3 regions of the Micromonospora sp. NPDC048905 genome follow, and region 3 is predicted to be linked to each of the others. Evidence: predicted binding sites of a transcription regulator. Region 3 holds the regulator's gene; each other region holds the start of a gene.
What was found. The regulator HrcA, encoded in region 3, represses chaperone genes, less so after heat shock. The targets are predictions, from matches to a motif close to GGTTNGCACNCTCNNNNNGAGNGTGCNAACC.
Positions count from the first base shown of each region.

Region 1 (6,604 bases), on a different contig from region 3:
ACCCCGGCCGGCTCGGCTGGTGCTGGTCGGCGGTCTGGTCGCCGGGGTGGCGCTGCTGCTGGTCGCCGCCGGCGCCGGCCAGTCCGGCGCGCAGTTGCCCGCGTTGCTGACCCTGCCACCTGTGGGTTTCGCCCTGGCCGCGCTCTGGGCCGCGACGTGGCGGCCCGCCGCCGACCCGGCCGACGCCGCGCGCGCCGGCCGATCGGCGACCGGCTGGCTGGTGGGCCTGGCCGCACTCGGCCCCCTGGCCTTCACCGACCCGGAAGAGATCACCCTGCTGCTGGTCGGGACCCGCGACGTCCCGTTCTGGGTGGCGGCCGCCGCCGCTGCCGGGCTCGCCGTCGCCGTCCTGGTCGCCATCGGGTACGCGGTGCTGCTCGCTCGGCCGACGGCACGCACCCCGAGCCGTCGGGTCGCGGCGGTGGCAGCCGTGGTGCTGCTGGTGACGTTCGGCGTGGTCGACCTCGGCCCCGGCCAGCCGGGCCTGTACGGGGAGCGGCTGTTCGTGGTGCTGCGCGCGCAGGCCGACCTGACGGGTCTACCGGCCGGGCAGCCCGGTCGGGCCGGGCGGGACGCCCGCGCGGCGGAGGTCTACCGGCGGTTGGTGACGACCGCCGAGCAGAGCCAGGCCGACCTGGTCCGGGGGCTGAGTCGACTACGACTCGACCCGATCTCGTACTACCTGGTCAACGCGGTCGAGGTGGACGGCGGCCCGGCGGTGCGAGCCTGGCTCGCCCGTCGCCCCGAGGTGGCCCGGGTGCTGGTCAGCCAACGCCTGCGGCCGCTGCCCGCCCCGGCGGGGCAGAGTCGGGGCACCGCGCCCAAGCCCTCCGGGCCGGAGTGGAACATCAGCCAGATCGGCGCCGACCGGGTGTGGTCCCAGCTCGGGGTGACCGGCACCGGCATCGTGGTCGGCAGCTCCGACTCGGGCGTGGACGGCACCCATCCGGCGCTGCGGCCCGGGTTCCGTGGCGGGGACGACTCCTGGTACGACCCGTGGGACGGCACCCGCAGCCCGACCGACCAGGGCGGGCACGGCACCCACACGGTGGGCAGCGCCGTCGGGCGGGACGGCATCGGGGTGGCGCCGGACGCGCAGTGGGTGGGCTGCGTCAACCTGGACCGCAACCTCGGCAGCCCCGCGCACTACCTGGACTGTCTCCAGTTCATGCTGGCGCCCTTCCCGGTCGGCGGCGACCCGTTCACCGACGGCCGTCCGGAGCGCGCCCCGCAGGTGCTCACCAACTCGTGGGGCTGCCCGCCGATCGAGGGCTGCGACAGGGGTGTGCTGCGGCCGGCCACAGCCGCGCTGGACGCCGCCGGGATCTTCGTGGTCGCCGCGGCCGGTAACACCGGGCCGTGGTGCGCGTCCATCGACGACCCGCCGGCACCGTACGCGGACGTGTTGACCGTGGGCGCGGTGGACAGGCAGCGCCGGGTCGCGGAGTTCTCCTCGCGCGGGCCGGCGCCCGGTGGCCCGGGTAAGCCGGACGTGCTGGCCCCGGGCGTGGGTGTGGTGTCGGCGATGCCGGGCGGCACGTACGCGGCGTTGGACGGCACCTCGATGGCGACCCCGCAGGTGGCGGGCGTGGTCGCGCTGATGTGGTCGGCGAACCCGGCGCTGGTCGGCGACGTGGACCGTACCCGGCAGATCCTGCGGGACACCGCGACGGCGGCGACACCCACCTACCGCTCCGACAACCCGGCCGACGCCTGCGGGGGTCCTTCCAACGTCACCGGCTCGGGCCAGGTCGACGCGTACGCGGCCGTCCAGGCCGCCCGGCGGTGAGGTACCCGGACCGGCACCCGGTGATCTAGGGTCGGCGACCATGGACGCCGAGATCACCGTCACCGAACTGACCCCCGACCTGGCCCCCGCCGTGGCGCGGCTCTGCGAGCAGGCCCTCGATCTGCCCGAGGACGCCGCCGAGGCGGCCCCCATTGTGGACGTGCTCTGGCCCCGGGCCGCCGCCGACCGTTCGGTGGTGGGGCTGGGCGCGTACCGGGGTGTGGACCTGGTCGGGGTGCTGCTCTGCTCGGTGTCGGCGATCGAGCCGGGTGTCGGGCACGTGGACCTGGTCGCGGTCCTGCCCGAGCACCGCCGCCGGGGCGTCGGTCGGGCGCTGCTGCGGTCGGCCGAGCAGGCGCTGGCCGAGCGCGGAGCGACCGAGGTGTTGCTGGCCGGCAACCCGCCGTACTACGCGTGGCCCGGCATCGACGTCCGCTACACGCCTGCGGTCTGCGCCGCCCTCGCGCTCGGCTACCAGCAGGACCGGACCGCCTGGAACATGACCGCGGACCTGTCGTACGACGGGTCGCCGGCCCTGCGGTCCACCGAGGCGGCGGAGCGGCGGCTGGCCGGTCAGGGCGTCACCGTACGTCGGGCGGAGCCGGCGGACCTGCCGGCGTTGACCGCGTTCGCCAGGTCCACCTTCGGCGGTACGTGGGACGGTGAGCTGGTCGGGTCGGTGGGGCGCGACGGCGCCGGCTGTCACCTGGCGGAGCGGGACGGCGAGGTGCTCGGCTTCGCCGCGTACGGGTCGTCCCGGCCGAGCTGGTTCGGGCCGATGGGCACCGCGCCGGCAGCCGAGGGGTCGGGCATCGGCGGGGTGCTGCTGCGGCGGTGCCTGCGGGATCAGCAGGCGGCGGGGCTGACCCGGGCGGAGATCGGCTGGGTGGGGCCGGTGCCGTTCTACTCGGGCAGCGCGGGTGCCCGGATCGAACGGGTCTTCTTCCTGTACCGGCGAACCCTGCCGGTGGCGTAACCGGGGCAAAAGGGGCATTGCCTCATTCGCCCGCGTCGGCCATCGACGCCCCCTACCGTTTTGGTAGAGGAGGCAGCCATGACCACGGATGACGACCAGACCGAGGACGGCCCGCCGATCACCTGGAAACCGGTAGGCGAACTCCCCGGTCACGTGCCGTTCGACCGGCTCGACTACGGCGACGCCGAGCAACTGGCCGAGATGACCACCGACGGCGAGTCGGCGGTCGTCGAGGAGCCACGGGAGATGGTGGACGCGCCGATCAAACTGCTTCCGCCGTACAACCGGGCACAGAAGCGGCGCAATCAGCGCCCACTGCCGACCTGACGACGAACGGGGCGGACCGCGTCAGCGGCCCGCCCCGTTCGGTGTCGGAACTGGACTCAGAAGTCCATGTCCCCGCCACCCGGGCCAGCCGGGGCAGCCGGGGTCTTCTCCGGCTTGTCCGCGACAACGGCCTCGGTGGTGAGGAAGAGCGCCGCGATGGACGCGGCGTTCTGCAGCGCCGAGCGCGTCACCTTGGCCGGGTCGATGATGCCCGCGGCCAGCAGGTCGACGTACTCGCCGTTGGCGGCGTTGAGGCCGTGACCCGCTTCGAGGTTACGGACCTTCTCCACCACGACGCCGCCCTCAAGGCCGGCGTTGACGGCGATCTGCCGCAGCGGGGCGTCCAGCGCCACCTTGACTATGTTCGCACCGGTGGCCTCGTCGCCGACCAGGTCGAGCTTGTCGAAGGCGGTCTTGCCGGCCTGCACCAGCGCGACGCCACCACCCGGGACGATGCCCTCCTCGACGGCGGCCTTCGCGTTGCGAACGGCGTCCTCGATGCGGTGCTTGCGCTCCTTGAGCTCGACCTCGGTGGCCGCGCCGACCTTGATGACCGCAACGCCGCCGGCCAGCTTGGCCAGCCGCTCCTGCAGCTTCTCCCGGTCGTAGTCGGAGTCGCTCTTGTCGATCTCGGCCCGGATCTGGTTGACCCGGCCCTGGATCTGCTCGGCGTCACCGGCACCGTCGACGATGGTGGTCTCGTCCTTGGTCACCACGACCTTGCGGGCGCGGCCCAGCATGTCGAGGCTGGCGGCGTCGAGCTTGAGGCCGACCTCCTCGCTGATGACCTGGCCACCGGCGAGGATGGCGATGTCGGTCAGCATGGCCTTGCGGCGGTCACCGAAGCCCGGCGCCTTGACGGCGACCGACTTGAAGGTGCCACGGACCTTGTTGACCACCAGGGTGGCGAGGGCCTCGCCCTCCAGGTCCTCGGCGATGATCAGCAGCGGCTTGCCCGACTGCATGACCTTCTCCAGGATCGGGAGCAGGTCCTTCACCGACGAGATCTTGCTGTTGGCGATCAGGATGTACGGGTCGTCGAAGACGGCCTCCATACGCTCCGGGTCGGTCATGAAGTAGGCCGAGATGTAGCCCTTGTCGAAGCGCATACCCTCGGTGAGCTCCAGCTCCAGCTCCAGCCCGAAGGTGTTGCTCTCCTCGACGGTGATGACGCCTTCCTTGCCGACCTTGTCCATCGCCTCGGCGATGATCTCGCCGACGGTGCTGTCGCCAGCGGAGATGGAGGCGGTGGAGGCGATCTGCTCCTTGGTCTCGACGTCCTTGGCGAGCTTGGACAGCTCCTCCGAGACGCTCGCGACGGCGGCCTCGATGCCCCGCTTCAGGGCCATCGGGTTGGCGCCAGCGGCCACGTTGCGCAGGCCCTCGCGAACCAGGGCCTGGGCCAGGACGGTCGCCGTCGTCGTGCCGTCACCGGCAACGTCGTCGGTCTTCTTGGCGACCTCCTTGACCAGCTCAGCGCCGATCTTCTCGTACGGGTCCTCGAGCTCGATCTCCTTGGCGATGCTCACACCATCGTTGGTGATGGTGGGGGCACCCCACTTCTTCTCGAGCACGACGTTGCGGCCCTTCGGGCCGAGGGTCACCTTTACGGCGTCGGCGAGCTGGTTCATGCCCCGCTCGAGGCCGCGGCGCGCCTCTTCGTCGAAAGCGATCATCTTGGCCATACGGCGTTGTCCTCCTGGACACTCACGGGCCACCCGAGTTGTGTGCCCCGGATGGGCCGCCTGGTGTACGCACCTTGGGACGTCGCCACCTGGCGACGACGACGTCCTTCGGCCGGGCCGGATAGCCCGCGACGACCGGCCATGTGTCGCCCCGGCGTCTCCACGCCGGTGCAACCTGGCCCCACCGTCCCGACCGCTGGCACTCGCGGTATGCGAGTGCCAATGACTTGTTTAGCACTCTCCCCTGGCGAGTGCAAGCACGATGGGGCCGCTCAGCCGAGTTCCGCGGCCAGTCCGGCAGTGTTCACCGGCGCCTCATGGGCGCGCCGCTCGACGTACGTCACCAGCAGACCGATCAACTGGGCAAGGTGGGCCGGCAGGCAGGTACGGCGGTGACCCCGATCACCGCCACCGCCCCGACCGCGGTGCGCCCGCGTCGCGGCCCAGACGCGCGGGGCCGATCGAGGAGGGAAACTCAGGCGATGACGCGTACGTGTTCGGCCTGCGGGCCCTTCTGGCCCTGGGCGATCTCGAACTCCACCCGCTGGCCGTCGTCCAGCGCCTTGTAGCCGTCCATCTCGATCGCGGAGAAGTGAACGAAGACGTCCTGACCGCCGTCGACGGCAATGAAGCCATAGCCCTTTTCGGCGTTGAACCACTTCACGGAGCCCTGTGCCACGGTGCACTTCCCTCACTATGCGCGGTGTTGCCTGACCTGGCGCACGGCACGGCCGGACGCCGACCGGCCACCACCTCAGCGATCGATGGCGACCATTGAAAAAGGTGACCGAAATCGCACGCTACACGAGGAGTCAGCGCCGCGCACGGCCACAAATCGGGCATGCTCTGGGGCGCTCCGATTGCGCTGGTCGGTCGGGTTTCGGGCCACCGGATCCAGGGCGGCGACTGCCGTACACAGCTCGGCCGTGACGGCCACCGACGCTGTGATAGGCATGCGGGCATGACCACCGACACGGGCGCGACCGCCCTCCGGCGGGCGGAGATCCGCCGGGTCCGGCCGGAGGACGCCGCCCGGATGCGGGCACTGCGTCTGGAGATGCTCGCCGACGCACCGTTGGCCTTCCTGGAGACCCTGGCGGACGCGGCGGCCCGGCCGCACACTGAGTTCGCCGCCCGGGTCGCGTACACCGCGACCGGCCCCGGCAACGCGCAGTTCATCGCCGACCCGGGTGGCCGGCTCGTCGGACACGCCGGTGGCACGGTCTCCCCGGGCGAACCCGGGCTCACCGTGATCTACGCGGTCTACGTCACGCCGGCCTGGCGGGGGCACGGGCTGCTCGGTGAGCTGATCGACGGGGTGGCCGCCTGGTCACGCGCCTGCGGCCGAGGGGAGTTGCTGCTGGAGGTGGTGGTCGGCAACGACCGCGCCTACCGCGCCTACCAACGGCTGGGCTTCAAAGACACCGGGGTACGCGTCCCCCACCCCACCATCCCCGCACTGACCGAACTACAAATGCGCCGCCCCGCCTAACCCCGAAAACCGGAAACCCATCCCACGGCAAAACCCCGGTGCTGCTGCCCCAAAGCCGGCAGCGCCTGAGGACAGCCTGCCCACAACAGGTTTCCGGGGGGAGCCCGCCCGCGGAAGGATCAAGCCTGACCGCCTGGAGCGGGTGGGCTCCCCCCGGAAACCCCAACCGCAACTAAAAATCAGACGTGACGCCGCGACTGCACGATCCGGAACCGGTTGGCCACGTACGCCCCGTCGGTCAGCGCGGCGTTGGCCGCCGCGTTGGCGCCACTGCCGTGGAAGTCGGAGAACGCCGCCGACTGGTTCACGAAGACCCCGCCGGTCAGGTTGCAGGA
Region 1 covers NZ_JBEZFV010000003.1:271,205-277,808, reverse strand. Annotated here, with positions in the region: gene AB0C01_RS09455 (S8 family serine peptidase) at 1-1,789, shown strand, start outside; gene AB0C01_RS09450 (GNAT family N-acetyltransferase) at 1,830-2,765, shown strand; gene AB0C01_RS09445 (hypothetical protein) at 2,844-3,092, shown strand; gene groL (chaperonin GroEL) at 3,149-4,777, opposite strand; gene AB0C01_RS09435 (cold-shock protein) at 5,253-5,456, opposite strand; gene AB0C01_RS09430 (GNAT family N-acetyltransferase) at 5,739-6,269, shown strand; gene paaN (phenylacetic acid degradation protein PaaN) at 6,449-6,604, opposite strand, start outside.
Region 1: a site for HrcA is predicted at 5,007-5,037, ahead of groL (chaperonin GroEL). Genes of this name have one in related genera too.

Region 2 (6,604 bases), on a different contig from region 3:
TCGAGTTGCAGGCCGCGCCGACCAGCCGAGACGTAGATCGTCGGAAGGTCCAACGCGGATTCGTCGAGCACGGTGGGCAGTCGCTTGCGCTGCCCGAGCGGACTGATCCCACCGCGTACGTAGCCGGTGGCCCGCTCGGCGACCGCCCGGTCGGCAAGCGCCGCCCGCTTGCCACCGACCGCCGCCGCGAGCGCCTTCAGATCCAACTCGCCGGTGACCGGTACGACCGCCACGGTGAGCGCGCCGTCGACCTCGGTCACCAACGACTTGAAGACCCGCTCCGGTGCCACGCCCAGCGCCGCCGCCACCAGCGCACCGTAGTTGGGGGCGTCCGGCGACACCCGGTACGGGTGCGTGCGATGCGCGACCCCGCGCCTGACCAACAGTGCCGTCGCCGGCGTGCCCTGTCCTGCCACACCGGCGACGCTAGTCCACCGGCCGACCGATCAGCACGGTCGGCGCCCCGGCGACCCGGGTGAGTACCAGGCTCGCCGCGACGTCGCCGGTCAGCCGCAGATCCCGCCGGAGTTGCTCCGGGGTGAGCGCCGAACCCCGCTTGAGGATCTCCACCCGACCCACCCGGCGCTCGCGTAGCAGTGCCCGCAGCCGCTTGAGCGAGAACGGCAGCACGTCGGTGATCTCCAGGCAGCGCGCGTACGGGGTGCGGGTCGGGCGGTCGGCGTAGAGGTAGGCGATGCTCGGGTCGCCGAGGGTGGCATCCAGTTCGCCGGCCAGTTCGGCGACGAGGTGCGCGCGGACCACCGCCGGGTCCGGGTCGTACAGGAAGCGCCGGGGCGGCCCGACCGGCGCCTCGTCGGCACCCGAGCCGGTCAGCTGGTGGCGGCGAGCCTCGACGCCCTGCTGCCGGTAGAGCGTGGCGCGGCGGGGCACCTCCGCCAGCTCACCGCACCAGAGCGCGGCCTCGACCAGGTCGCCGTCCACGCCGACCCACTCCGCCTCCGCCCCGGCCGGGATGAGCGCGTGGTCCAGCCCCGGCGCCACCTTGACCACGGTGCGCGGCACCCGCTCGGCCAGCCCGGTCACGAAATCCCAGGGTGGCGAGTAGGCGCGCGGGTCGAAGATCCGTCGTCCGGTGCCGCTGGTGCGGCGGGCCGGGTCGCAGAAGACCCCGTCGACGCGGGAGACGTCGAACGCGGTGGCGTCACCGCACTCGACGGTGAACAGGTCATCCAGCCCGGCCGCCGCGGCGTTGGCGGCGGCCATCGCGGCGGTCACCGGGTCGGCCTCCACGCCGTACACCCGGATGCCGGCGCGGGCGGCGGCCAGCGCGTCCGCGCCGAGGCCGCAGCCCAGGTCGGCCAGGGTGCGGACGCCGGCCGCGTGCAGCCGTGCGGCCCGGCGATCGGCGACCACCCGGCGGGTGGCCTGCTCCAGCCCGGGGCGGGTGAGGAACATCCCGGCGGCGTCCGGACCGAACTTGCCGACCGCCCGGTGACGCAGCTCGGCCTGGGTGAGCGCCGCCGCGGCCAGCGTCGGCGGCACCCCGGCCGCGCGCAGGGCCGACGCCGCGGCCAGCGGATCACCGCCGGCCAGCCCGGCCGCCGCCGTGAGCGCGGCCGACCCCTCGGGGGTACGCAGCGCCGCCAGCTGATCGAGATCCACCCCGTCATTGTCCGGGTGGACCCGGAAATCGGGCTGGCGGGGCGCGACTCGCTGGCACTCTCCTTGACGGAGTGCTAGCCACGGAATAACCTGCGATTAGCACTCTCACCCTGAGGGTGCCAGCTTCCGGGTCTCACGACCCGGGTGCGCACGCCAGGCGGACCGGCACCCGCGACGACGGCCCCGCCCGGTGGCATGAGGCAGATTGACGCTGGTTGGCCCCGCCGACCAGCAACGAAACCAGTACCCCAGGAGGGTATGCCCGTGACTACCGCGACCAAGGTTGCGATCAAGCCGCTCGAGGACCGCATCGTGGTCCAGGCGAACGAGGCTGAGACCACCACGGCGTCGGGCATCGTGATCCCCGACACCGCCAAGGAGAAGCCGCAGGAGGGCACTGTCCTCGCTGTGGGTCCGGGGCGCGTCGACGACAACGGCAACCGGGTTCCGGTTGACGTGCAGGTCGGCGACACCGTCCTCTACTCGAAGTACGGCGGCACCGAGGTCAAGTACGCCGGCGAGGAGTACCTGGTGCTCTCCGCCCGCGACGTCCTCGCGGTCATCGAGAAGTAAGCAACCGATCAGTGCCACTGCCCCGGTCCGGCTCGCCGGGCCGGGGCAATGGCGCTTCGAAGGGACATTTATGGCGAAGATCCTGAGCTTCTCGGACGACGCCCGGCACCTGCTGGAGCACGGTGTCAACGCCCTCGCGGACGCGGTCAAGGTCACCCTCGGCCCGCGCGGGCGCAACGTCGTCCTGGACAAGAAATTCGGTGCGCCGACGATCACCAACGATGGTGTGACCATCGCCAAGGAGATCGAGCTCACCAACCCGTACGAGAACCTTGGCGCGCAGCTCGTCAAGGAGGTGGCGACCAAGACCAACGACGTCGCCGGTGACGGCACCACCACCGCGACCGTGCTCGCCCAGGCGATGGTTCGCGAGGGTCTGCGCAACGTGACCGCCGGCACCAACCCGGCCGGCCTCAAGCGGGGCATCGACGCGGCGGCCACCAAGGTCTCCGAGGCGCTGCTCGGCCGTGCCGCAGAGGTCACCAGCAAGGAGTCGATCGCGAACGTGGCGACGATCTCCGCGCAGGACGCCACGATCGGCGACCTGATCGCCGAGGCGATGGAGCGGGTCGGCCGCGACGGTGTCATCACCGTCGAGGAAGGCTCCATGCTCACCACCGAGCTGGACGTGACCGAGGGTCTCCAGTTCGACAAGGGCTTCATCTCGCCGAACTTCGTCACCGACCTGGAGAGCCAGGAGTCCGTCCTCGAGGACGCGTACATCCTGGTCACCACCCAGAAGATCTCGGCGATCGAGGAGCTTCTGCCGCTGCTGGAGAAGGTCCTGCAGAACAGCAAGCCCCTGCTGATCATCGCCGAGGACGTGGACGGCCAGGCGCTCTCCACCCTGGTGGTCAACTCGCTGCGCAAGACCCTCAAGGTCTGCGCGGTCAAGGCCCCGGGCTTCGGTGACCGGCGCAAGGCGATGCTCCAGGACATCGCGATCTCCACGGGCGCCGAGCTGGTCGCCCCGGAGCTGGGCTACAAGATCGACCAGGTCGGCCTGGAGGTGCTCGGCACCGCCCGGCGCGTCGTGGTCGACAAGGAGAACACCACGATCGTCGACGGCGGTGGCCAGAAGGCCGACGTCGCCGACCGGGTCTCCCAGATCCGCAAGGAGATCGAGGCCTCCGACTCCGACTGGGACCGGGAGAAGCTGGCCGAGCGGCTGGCCAAGCTCTCCGGTGGCATCGCCGTCATCAAGGCTGGCGCCGCCACCGAGGTCGAGATGAAGGAGCGCAAGCACCGCATCGAGGACGCCATCGCGGCGACCAAGGCTGCGGTCGAGGAGGGCACCGTGCCCGGCGGCGGCGCCGCCCTGGTGCAGATCCGCTCGGTCCTCGACGACGACCTGGGCTTCACCGGTGACGAGAAGGTCGGTGTCTCGGTCGTGCGCAAGGCGCTCGTCGAGCCGCTGCGCTGGATCGCCCAGAACGCCGGTCACGACGGTTACGTCGTGACGCAGAAGGTCGCCGACCTGGACTGGGGCAACGGCCTCGACGCCGCCAAGGGCGAGTACGTCGACCTGGTCAAGGCCGGCATCATCGACCCGGTGAAGGTGACCCGCAACGCGGTCACCAACGCCGCCTCGATCGCCGGTCTGCTGCTCACCACGGAGAGCCTCGTGGTGGAGAAGCCGGAGCAGGCCGAGCCGGCCGCCGGCGGCGGCCACGGCCACGGTCACGGCCACCAGCACGGCCCGGGCTTCTGACCCGGTAGCGACACCTGTCGCGGGGCGCACCGTCGTACGGCGGTGCGCCCCGTTCGTCTGCTCAGGTCATTACCGAACGCTGACGTTGCTGGCTACCGGGCCGGATGATCACGCACACTGGGCCGATGAGCACCACGTCGCGGCGTTACGCCGCGCTGGCCGGAGTAACCGCCGCCGCCGTCGCGATCGGAATCGCCGAACCGGTGGCAGTGCTGACCGGCCCCCGGTCGGCGCCCCTGGTCGCGGTCGGCGGAGTGGTCGTCGACGCCGTTCCCGAGTCGCTGAAGCAACTCGCCATCGACCTCTTCGGCACCGCTGACAAGATCGCACTGCTGGTCGGCACCGGCCTGCTGCTCGCAGCGTTCGCCGCGCTGTTCGGCATGCTGGCGATCCGGCGACTGGCATTCGGACTTGCCGGCATCGCCGCGTTCGGTGTCATCGGCGTGGCCGCCGCCGTGACCCGCTCCGGTGCCGACGCGGCCGATGCGCTGCCGTCGCTTGTCGGCGCCGGGCTCGGCGCCCTGGTGCTCTGGTTGTTCATCGCCGGTCCGTTCGAGCTGGACCCCTGGCCCTGGTCACCACCCACACCGACCGTGCCGCCTGCCGCGCCGGTGTCGCCCGCCGCGCCGGTGCCTCCGGGCGGGCAATCCGTAGCGGCGAAGGAGCCGGTCGGGCCTGCCGACGTGGACCCGGACTCACGGCGACGGTTCCTTGCCGGGAGCGGGGCGCTGCTCGGCACGGCCGTGGTGGCCGGTCTCGGTGGGCGCTGGCTTGCCGGCCGGCGCGGGGTGTCCGCGGCCCGGGAGGCGATCCGACTGCCCGCGCCCGTGGCCCCCGCACCGGCCGTGCCGGCCGGCGCGGACCTCGCACTGACACAACTCGCGCCGTACGTCACCTCGAACTTCGAGTTCTACCGGATCGACACCGCACTGGTGGTGCCCCAGGTGGATCCGGACACCTGGCGGCTGCGTATCCACGGGCGGGTCGGCACCGAGCGGACCTACAGCTACGCGGATCTGCTGGCCCGTCCACTGGTCGAGCGGTACGTCACGCTGGCCTGCGTCTCCAACGAGGTGGGCGGGGACCTGATCGGCAACGCCCGCTGGCTCGGCGTACCCCTTCGGGAGTTGCTGGACGAGGTCGACCCGGACGACGATGCCGACCAGGTCGTCGGCCGGTCGGTCGACGGCTGGACCTGCGGCACTCCCACCGCCGCCTTGCGCGACGGGCGGGACGCGCTGTTGGCCGTCGGCATGAACGGTGAGCCACTGCCGGTCGAGCACGGCTTCCCGGTCCGGATGGTGGTGCCCGGCCTCTACGGTTACGTGTCAGCCTGCAAATGGGTGACCGAGCTGGAACTGACCCGGTTCGCCGACTTCGACGCGTACTGGGTGCCGCGCGGCTGGTCCGCCCAGGGGCCGATCAAGACCCAGTCGCGGATCGACGCGCCCCGGAGTCGTAACCGGCTGACCACCGGCCCGATCACCGTCGCCGGTGTGGCCTGGGCGCAGCACCGGGGCATCAGCCGAGTCGAGGTACGCGTCGACGGCGGCGACTGGCAGCAGGCGGAGTTGGCCCCGACGGTGTCGGTGGACACCTGGGTGCAGTGGTCCTGGCGTTGGGACGCCACGCCGGGTGAGCACCGGCTCCAGGTCCGTGCGACGGACGCGACAGGCGAAACCCAGACCGAGCGTACGCAGGGCGTCGTCCCGGACGGCGCCACCGGCTGGCACACCGTCACCGTCAACGTCCGCTGACCGGCCGTCGCGGCAACCGTCCACGATCCGTGACCGGCGTACGCAGCCTGCCGTATCCCCGATGACGCCACCTGGCGGACGCGGACCGGACCGTGTCGGGACAGGGTGAAGCCATGACTGTTACCGCACGAACGTTCACCATCGCCGGCCTCGTCGTGGGTGCCACGGGCATCGGCGTGCTGTGGGCGGCCGGGGTCGATTTCCCCATCGCCGTACCGCCCGGGATGATCATCCTGTTGGCCGGTGCCCTGTTCGTCGCGCTCGCGCCCTGGCGCTGGTCACCTGTGGTGGGCGCGCTGTTGGGTCTGTTCGTGGCCGTCGGGTTCCTGATCAGCCCGACCGGGGTGGACAACCTGCTCGGGCGGCACGGGGCCGACGTGGCGACCGGACAGGCGATCCAACTGGTCGGGGTGCTGACCGCGCTCGTCGCCGGGGCGCTCGCCACCCGCGCCGCCCGTCGGGTGCCGCAGCGTCACCGGTCCGAGCGGCTCGGGGTCCCTCGCTGAGGTCATCGGTGCGGAGATCCCTGGGCGGGGCATCGTGGGCGGGTCGACGACCTTCGGTGTCACCGTTGCCTCCCCCGTGCCGGCGCCTTCGCCGGCGGCGAGATCTTGGACAGTTTCCGTTCTCGCGTAACGGAAACTGTCCAAGATCTCCGAGCGTCCGCCCTCTGGCAGGGGTGGTCGCGCAGCGGGCGGCGCGTCGCGTCGTGACCCCCACACGCCGGCCAGACCCAGAAACGCCGCTGGCCGGCACCCGGGTTGCGGGTGCCGGCCAGCGGTCAGTGTCATGCGGTGGTGCGGTGGTGTCAGCTGTTCCAGTACTGGGCGACCAGGTCGGTGGCCTGCTGCTCCCACTGGGCGTACGCGTCGGGGTAAGCCGACACCTGGACGGTCTGCGCGGCCTCGGTCAGGGGCATGTCCTGCCAACCATCAACCTG
Region 2 covers NZ_JBEZFV010000003.1:597,827-604,430, forward strand. Annotated here, with positions in the region: gene ybaK (Cys-tRNA(Pro) deacylase) at 1-416, opposite strand, end outside; gene AB0C01_RS11090 (methyltransferase domain-containing protein) at 427-1,623, opposite strand; gene groES (co-chaperone GroES) at 1,882-2,196, shown strand; gene groL (chaperonin GroEL) at 2,267-3,907, shown strand; gene AB0C01_RS11105 (molybdopterin-dependent oxidoreductase) at 4,033-5,664, shown strand; gene AB0C01_RS11110 (hypothetical protein) at 5,778-6,170, shown strand; gene AB0C01_RS11115 (hypothetical protein) at 6,473-6,604, opposite strand, start outside.
Region 2: a site for HrcA is predicted at 1,718-1,748, ahead of groES (co-chaperone GroES). Genes of this name have one in related genera too.

Region 3 (6,604 bases):
TCCTCCGAAGCAGGGTGACTGCTCACGCCGCTGCGGAGCGGCTCGGGACGAGGACGTCGCCGCTAAGCCGGGCGGCGAAATTGGCCAGACGCTGCCCCTGGTAGCGAGCGGCCCCGAGAGCCGCGGCGTCGGCACCCTCGCTGCCGGTCGCGACGGTGCCGTAGGGGTTGCCGCCGGCCGCGTAGACGGTGGCGTCGGTGAAGCCGGGCGGGATGATGACCGAGCCCCAGTGGTAGAAGACGTTGCCGAGCGCGAGGATGGTGGCTTCGCTGCCACCGTGCCGGTTATAGGCCGAGGTGAAAGCCGTGACCGCCTTGTCGGCCAGCACGCCCTCACGCCACAGGCCGCCGGCCTGGTCGATGAACTGCTTGAGCTGCGCCGCCGGCGTGCCGAAGCGGGTCGGCGTGCCGAACGCGAACGCATCAGCCCAGGCGAGGTCGTCGAGCTCGGCCACGGGCACCGACTTGGTGGCGTCGGCGTGCCGGCGCCACAGCGGATTCTGATCGATCGCCTCATTCGGCGCGAGCTCGGCCGCCCGGCGCAGGCGCACCTCCGCGCCGGTGGTCATGGCCCCGTCGGCAACGGCCTGCGCGAGGGCATGCACGGTACCGGTAGAGCTGTAGTAGATGACTGCGACCTTCACCGTCATGTTGACTCCTTGGTAGCGTTAGTTATGCGCTTAATCATTAGGCAGATAATGTTATGCGCATAACTAATGCCGCTGTCAAGGAGGTTCCGTGGATTACGAGTACGCCGACGCCCTGAACCAGGCGATCCGCCTGCTCAGCCTGCGTCACCGGGCCAGGGCGGCGCACCTGCTCGCCTCGCTCGGCCTGCACGTCGGCCAGGAGGCTCTGTTGCTGGAACTCGACCGGAGTGGCCCTCGCATCCAAGCGCAGCTCAGCGAGGCGCTGGGTTGTGAACCACCCAGCGTCACGCTGATGACCCGGAAGCTGGAGGCCTCCGGCCACATCAAGCGCACACCCGATCCGGCCGACAAGCGCGCCACCGTCGTCGCGCTCACCGCCAGCGGCAAGGCGCTGGTCGGGCAGATCCAGCAGCTTTGGCTCACCCTTGCGGAGGAGACGATCCGCGACCTGCCCGCCGAGATGCTCGAGCAACTGCCCGGCATCCTGCACACGATGTCCACCAACGTCAGCGGCAAGCTGCCCGCTTGACCGTCACGCCGTGCGAGAGTCCGGCGTGCCGCGGTCGGTGCCTGGCGCACGTCATCGCTGCCGTACAGCGGCGCTGGACCACGACTCCGGTATCCGGATCTGGAGCCGAGCGCGCGGAGACACGGTCGCGCGTCGTTCCCTGTTCGCCATGACCGCCGACCTGGGGGTGGCCGGCACTGACCGTCACAAGCAGGCCGGCGCGACCGCAGGAGCGGGTTACCAGCGACCGAGGCGGGTGGCCAGCACGCTGAGCGCCGCCACGCCGGCCGTCGAGGTACGCAGCACGGCCGGGCCGAGCCGCACGACTCGCCCGCCCGCCTCCCGGAGGGCCGTCAGCTCGGCCGGAGCGATGCCACCCTCGGGGCCGACGACCAGGACGATCTCACCGCTGGGCGGCAGCTCGGCGGTGCTGAGCCGCTCCTCGGCCTCCTCGTGCAGCACGAACCCGGCGGCAGCACCGGCGATCCGGCGGGCGACGGTGGCGGTGGACTCGTCGGGCGCGCCGGCCACCACGGGCAACCACGGCCGGCGGGCCTGCTTGGCGGCCTCCCGAGCGGTGGCCACCCACTTCTCCCGCGCCCGTACGCCCCGGTCGCCGCGCCACTGGGTGACCGAGCGGGACGCCGCCCAGGGCACGATCTCGTCCACCCCGACCTCGGTCATCGCCTGCACCGCCAGCTCACCCCGGTCGCCCTTGGCGATGCCCTGCACCACCACGATCCGGGGGACCGGCGCGTCCGCGTACCCCCGGGAGGTGATGGCGACCTCCAGGCTGCCCCGGCCGACGGCGGTGACCACGGCGGCGGCCGTGCCGCCCCGACCGTCGGCGAGCAGCAGTTCCTCGCCGACCCGCAGCCGCTGCACGGTGGCGGCGTGGTGCCCCTCCGGGCCGTCCAGGGTCAACGCGTCACCGGTGGGCAGCGCCTCGACCAGGAACAGCGGCGCGGACACCTCAGGCGTGCCCGTTGAACGCGTCGCGCATCCGCGAGAAGAAGCCGCCCTGCTTGGATAACTCGGCGACCTCCTCACCACGGGTCTTGGCGAAGTCGCGCAGCATCTTCTCCTGGTCGGGGTCGAGCTTGGTCGGGGTTCGCACGTCGAGGTGCACGTAGAGGTCGCCTCGGCCGGTGCCGCGCAGATGTGGCACGCCCCGGGCGCGCAGTCGCAGCGTGCTGGCCGGTTGGGTGCCGGCCTTGACGTCGACCGTCTCCTCGCTGTCCAGCGTCTTGATGGTCAGGCGGGTGCCGAGCGCCGCAGCGGTCATCGGCACGGTGACCCGGCAGTGCAGGTCGTCGCCCTTGCGGGAGTAGACGTCGTGCGGACGCTCGTGGATCTCCACGTAGAGGTCACCGGCGGTGCCGCCGCCCGGGCCGACCTCGCCCTGCTGGGCCAGCCGGATCCGCATGCCGTCCTCGACACCGGCCGGGATCTTGACGGTCAGCGAACGACGGGTGCGCACCCGGCCGTCGCCGGCGCAGGTGGGGCAGGGGTGCGGGATGGTGGTGCCGTAGCCCTGGCACACCGTGCACGGCCGGGCGGAGACCACCTGGCCGAGGAAGGTGCGCTGCACCGACTGCACCTCACCCCGGCCGGCGCACGCCTCACAGGTCGCCAGGTGGGTGCCGGCGGCCGTGCCGGCGCCGGAGCAGGTGGTGCAGAGCACAGCGGTGTCGACGGTGATCGGGGCCTCGACGCCGAACGCCGTCTCGTGCAGGTCCAGTTCGAGGCGCAGGATCGCGTCGGCACCCGGGCGGGTCCGGGGACGGGGACCGCGCGCCCCACCGGCCGCGCCACCGAAGAACGCGTCCATGATGTCCTGGAAACCGACGAACGGACCGGCACCACCGGGGCCACCCGGGCCGCCGGCGCCACCGCCGCCCGGGGCGAGCGGGTCGCCACCCAGGTCGACGATCTGCCGCTTCCGGTCGTCCGAGAGGACCTCGTACGCGGCGTTGATGTCCTTGAACTTCTCCTGAGCCTCCGGGTCCGGATTGACGTCCGGGTGGAACTGGCGCGCCAACTTGCGGTAGGCGCGCTTGATCTCGTCATCGGAGGCTTCCCGGCTCACACCGAGAATGCCGTAGTAGTCCCTGGCCACTGCGTTCCGTGTCCTCATGTTCGTCTCGCGTTGTGCCGGTCGGCGGCCGCAGCCGGCCGCATCGGCCCTGACCAATCAGTTCTGGGCCAGCAACTCGCCCACGTAGCGTGCCACGGCGCGCACCGTGGCGATATTGCCGGGGTAGTCCATCCGGGTGGGACCCAGCACCCCGAGGCCGCCGACGATCGTGGCGCCCGGGCCGTACCCGGTGCTGACCACCGAGGCGGCCCGCAGGTTGTCGAACTCGTTCTCGTCACCGATCAGCACCCGGGTCGTGCTCGGCTCGGTCTCACCGATGAGCTTGAGGAGCACGACCTCCTCCTCCAGCGCCTCCAGGATCGGCCGTAGCGAACCCTGGAAGTCGAGCAGGCCGCCGCGGGTGAGGTTGGCGGTGCCGGCCAGCGCGATGCGTTCCTCGTGCCGCTCGACAAGCGTCTCCAGGAGCACCGTGGAGAGCGTGGTCATCGCCGGACGCAGCTCGGACGGCGCCTCCTCGACGAGCGCCTGCACCAACGGTGGCGTGTCGGACAGCCGCGCGCCGGCGAGCTTCTCGTTGACCAGCCGGCGCAGATCGGTGACGTTGTCGGCGGGCACCGGCCCGGGCAACTCCACCAGCCGCTGCTCCACGCGCCCGGTGTCGGCGATCATGACGAGCATCAGCCGGGTGGTGGAGATCGGCACCAGCTCCAGGTGCCGAACCGAGGAGCGGGCCAGGCTCGGATACTGCACGACGGCCACCTGCCGGGTCAGCTGGGCGAGCAGCCGGACTGTGCGGTGCACCACGTCGTCGAGGTCGACCGCGCCGACCAGGAAGCGCTCGATCGCCCGACGTTCCGCCGGGCTGAGCGGCTTGACCCGGGACAACCGGTCGACGAAGAGTCGATAGCCGCGGTCGGTGGGCACCCGGCCGGCACTTGTGTGCGGCTGCCGGATGTAGCCCTCCTCCTCCAGCACGGCCATGTCGTTGCGGACCGTGGCCGGGGAGACCCCGAGTTGGTGCCGCTCGACCAGCGCCTTGCTGCCGACGGGCTCCTGGGTGGAGACGTAGTCCTCGACGATCGCGCGGAGCACAGCGAGTTTCCGGTCGTCGAGACCCATCCTCCGCACCTCCTGTCGCACGTCGGCCGCCGGCGCCGTGGCCCCGGTCGGGCCGCCCTGGCACTCGACTGTAACGAGTGCCAGTCTACGTCGGCGTACCCGCCAGCGCGATGATCAACGGCCGCCCACTGGTGCGGCGTTGCCACGGACCCCTACCGTGACACCCATGACTGAACCTCCTCGCCCTCCCGGCGCGGGTGACCCCGGCAACTACCCGCCGGAGCCGACCTCTCCCAGCTCGTATCCGTCGGCTGAGCCACCCACCGCACCACTGTCCGGGGCGCCTGGCCCGGGCGGCTATCCCCCGGCCGGTGGCTATCCGCCGCCCACCGGTGACCAACCGTCGTCGGGCGGCTACCCCCCGGCTGGTGGCTACCCGCCGCCCGGAGGCTATCCGCCGGCCGGCGGTTACCCGCCGCCCGGTGGCGGATATCCGACCGGCGGCGCCTACGGCGGCCCCGGTGGCGGTTTCGCCAGCAACGAGGACAAGACCTGGGCGCTCGTCGCGCACTTCGGCGGTGCCGCCGGGATGATCCTCAGCGGCGGGGTGCTGGGCTGGATCGCGCCGCTGGTGGCGCTGCTGGCCCGGGGAAACCAGTCCCCGACGGTGCGGTCGCACGCCGCGGCGGCGCTGAACTTCCAGCTCATCTGGTCGGTCGTCGGCCTGGTCGGCTGGGTGCTGTCCTGCATCCTGATCGGCTTCATCGGGGTCGGGGCGGCCATCATTCTCGGCGCTGTGTTCGGCATCATCGCCGGCATCAAGGCCAACGAGGGCCAGCTCTACCGCTACCCGCTCTCGGCCAGCTTCATCAAGTGACCCGCTCCGGCCGCTCCCCCGGCCGGTCGGTGCCCCGCTGCCCCGGTCCGGGGCGGCGGGGCTGGCTCAGGGCAGCAGGTCGCGCACGACCGCGTCGGCGAGCAGCCGCCCGCGCAGGGTGAGCACCGCCCGACCGGCCTTGTACTCGTCGGCGGCCAGCAGGCCGCCGGCCAGCGCCCGCTCGGCGCCGGCCCGCCCGGTGGCGTCGAGCACCGCCAGCGGCAGGCCGCTGGCGAGCCGCAGCCGGAGCATCACGTCCTCCATGTGCGCCTCGTCGGCCGTGAGCACCTCCCGGGCCAGGCCGGGAGACGTGCCCGCAGCCAGCCGCTGGGCGTACGCCGTGGGGTGTTTGACGTTCCACCAGCGCACCCCGCCGACGTGGCTGTGCGCCCCCGGCCCCAGCCCCCACCAGTCCGCGCCGGTCCAGTAGAGCAGGTTGTGCCGGCACCGGGCGTCGTCGGTGCGCGCCCAGTTGGAGACCTCGTACCAGGAGAGCCCGGCCGCGTCGAGCGCGGCCTCCGCGGCCAGGTAGCGGTCCGCGGCCACGTCGTCACTGGGGTACGCCAGCTCGCCGCGCCGCATCCGGGCCGCGAGCCGGGTGCCGTCCTCGACGATCAGGGCGTACGCGCTGACGTGGTCCACTCCGGCGGCCACGACCTGCTCCAGTGAGGCGGCGAAGTCCTCGGGCCGCTCCCCCGGGGTCCCGTAGATCAGGTCCAGGTTGACGTGCTCGAATCCGGCGTCGCGGGCCTCCAGGGCGGCGGCGGTGGCGCGGCCGGCGCTGTGTCTGCGGTCCAGGATCGCCAGCACCCCCGGGGAGGCGGACTGCATGCCCAGCGAGATCCGGGTGTAGCCGGCGGATCGCAGCAGCTTCAACGATTCCGGGGTCACCGACTCCGGGTTGGCCTCGGTGGTCACCTCGACGTCGGCGGCCAGCCCCCAGGTGCGGTCGATGCCGTCGAGGATGCGGGCCAGGTCGTCGGCGGGGAGCAGGGTGGGTGTGCCGCCGCCTACGAAGACGGTGTCGACCCGGGGCGGCGGGTTGTCGCCGAGCACCCGGGCGGCGAGCGCCAGCTCGGCCAGGACGGTGTCGGCGTACCCCTCGCGGCTGGCACCGCCACCCAGCTCGGACGCCGTGTAGGTGTTGAAGTCGCAGTAGCCGCAGCGGCTGGCGCAGAACGGCACGTGCACGTAGACGCCGAAGCCGCGCGCGCCGACCGCCGTGGTGGCGGTGGCGGGCAGCGATCCGTCGACGGGGACGGTCTCACCATCTGGAAGGACGCCGGGCATGGCCACTAGTGTGCCCGGCATGACCTCTCCCGACGTCCTCGTGCGGGTCGCCACGGCCCGTGGGGTGACCACCCTCACCCTGGACAGCCCGCGCAACCGCAACGCGCTGTCCACCGCCCTGAT
Region 3 covers NZ_JBEZFV010000019.1:34,929-41,532, forward strand. Annotated here, with positions in the region: gene wrbA (NAD(P)H:quinone oxidoreductase) at 23-649, opposite strand; gene AB0C01_RS31415 (MarR family winged helix-turn-helix transcriptional regulator) at 738-1,178, shown strand; gene AB0C01_RS31420 (16S rRNA (uracil(1498)-N(3))-methyltransferase) at 1,395-2,129, opposite strand; gene dnaJ (molecular chaperone DnaJ) at 2,131-3,276, opposite strand; gene hrcA (heat-inducible transcriptional repressor HrcA) at 3,352-4,374, opposite strand; gene AB0C01_RS31435 (DUF4870 domain-containing protein) at 4,541-5,191, shown strand; gene hemW (radical SAM family heme chaperone HemW) at 5,258-6,481, opposite strand; gene AB0C01_RS31445 (enoyl-CoA hydratase-related protein) at 6,501-6,604, shown strand, end outside.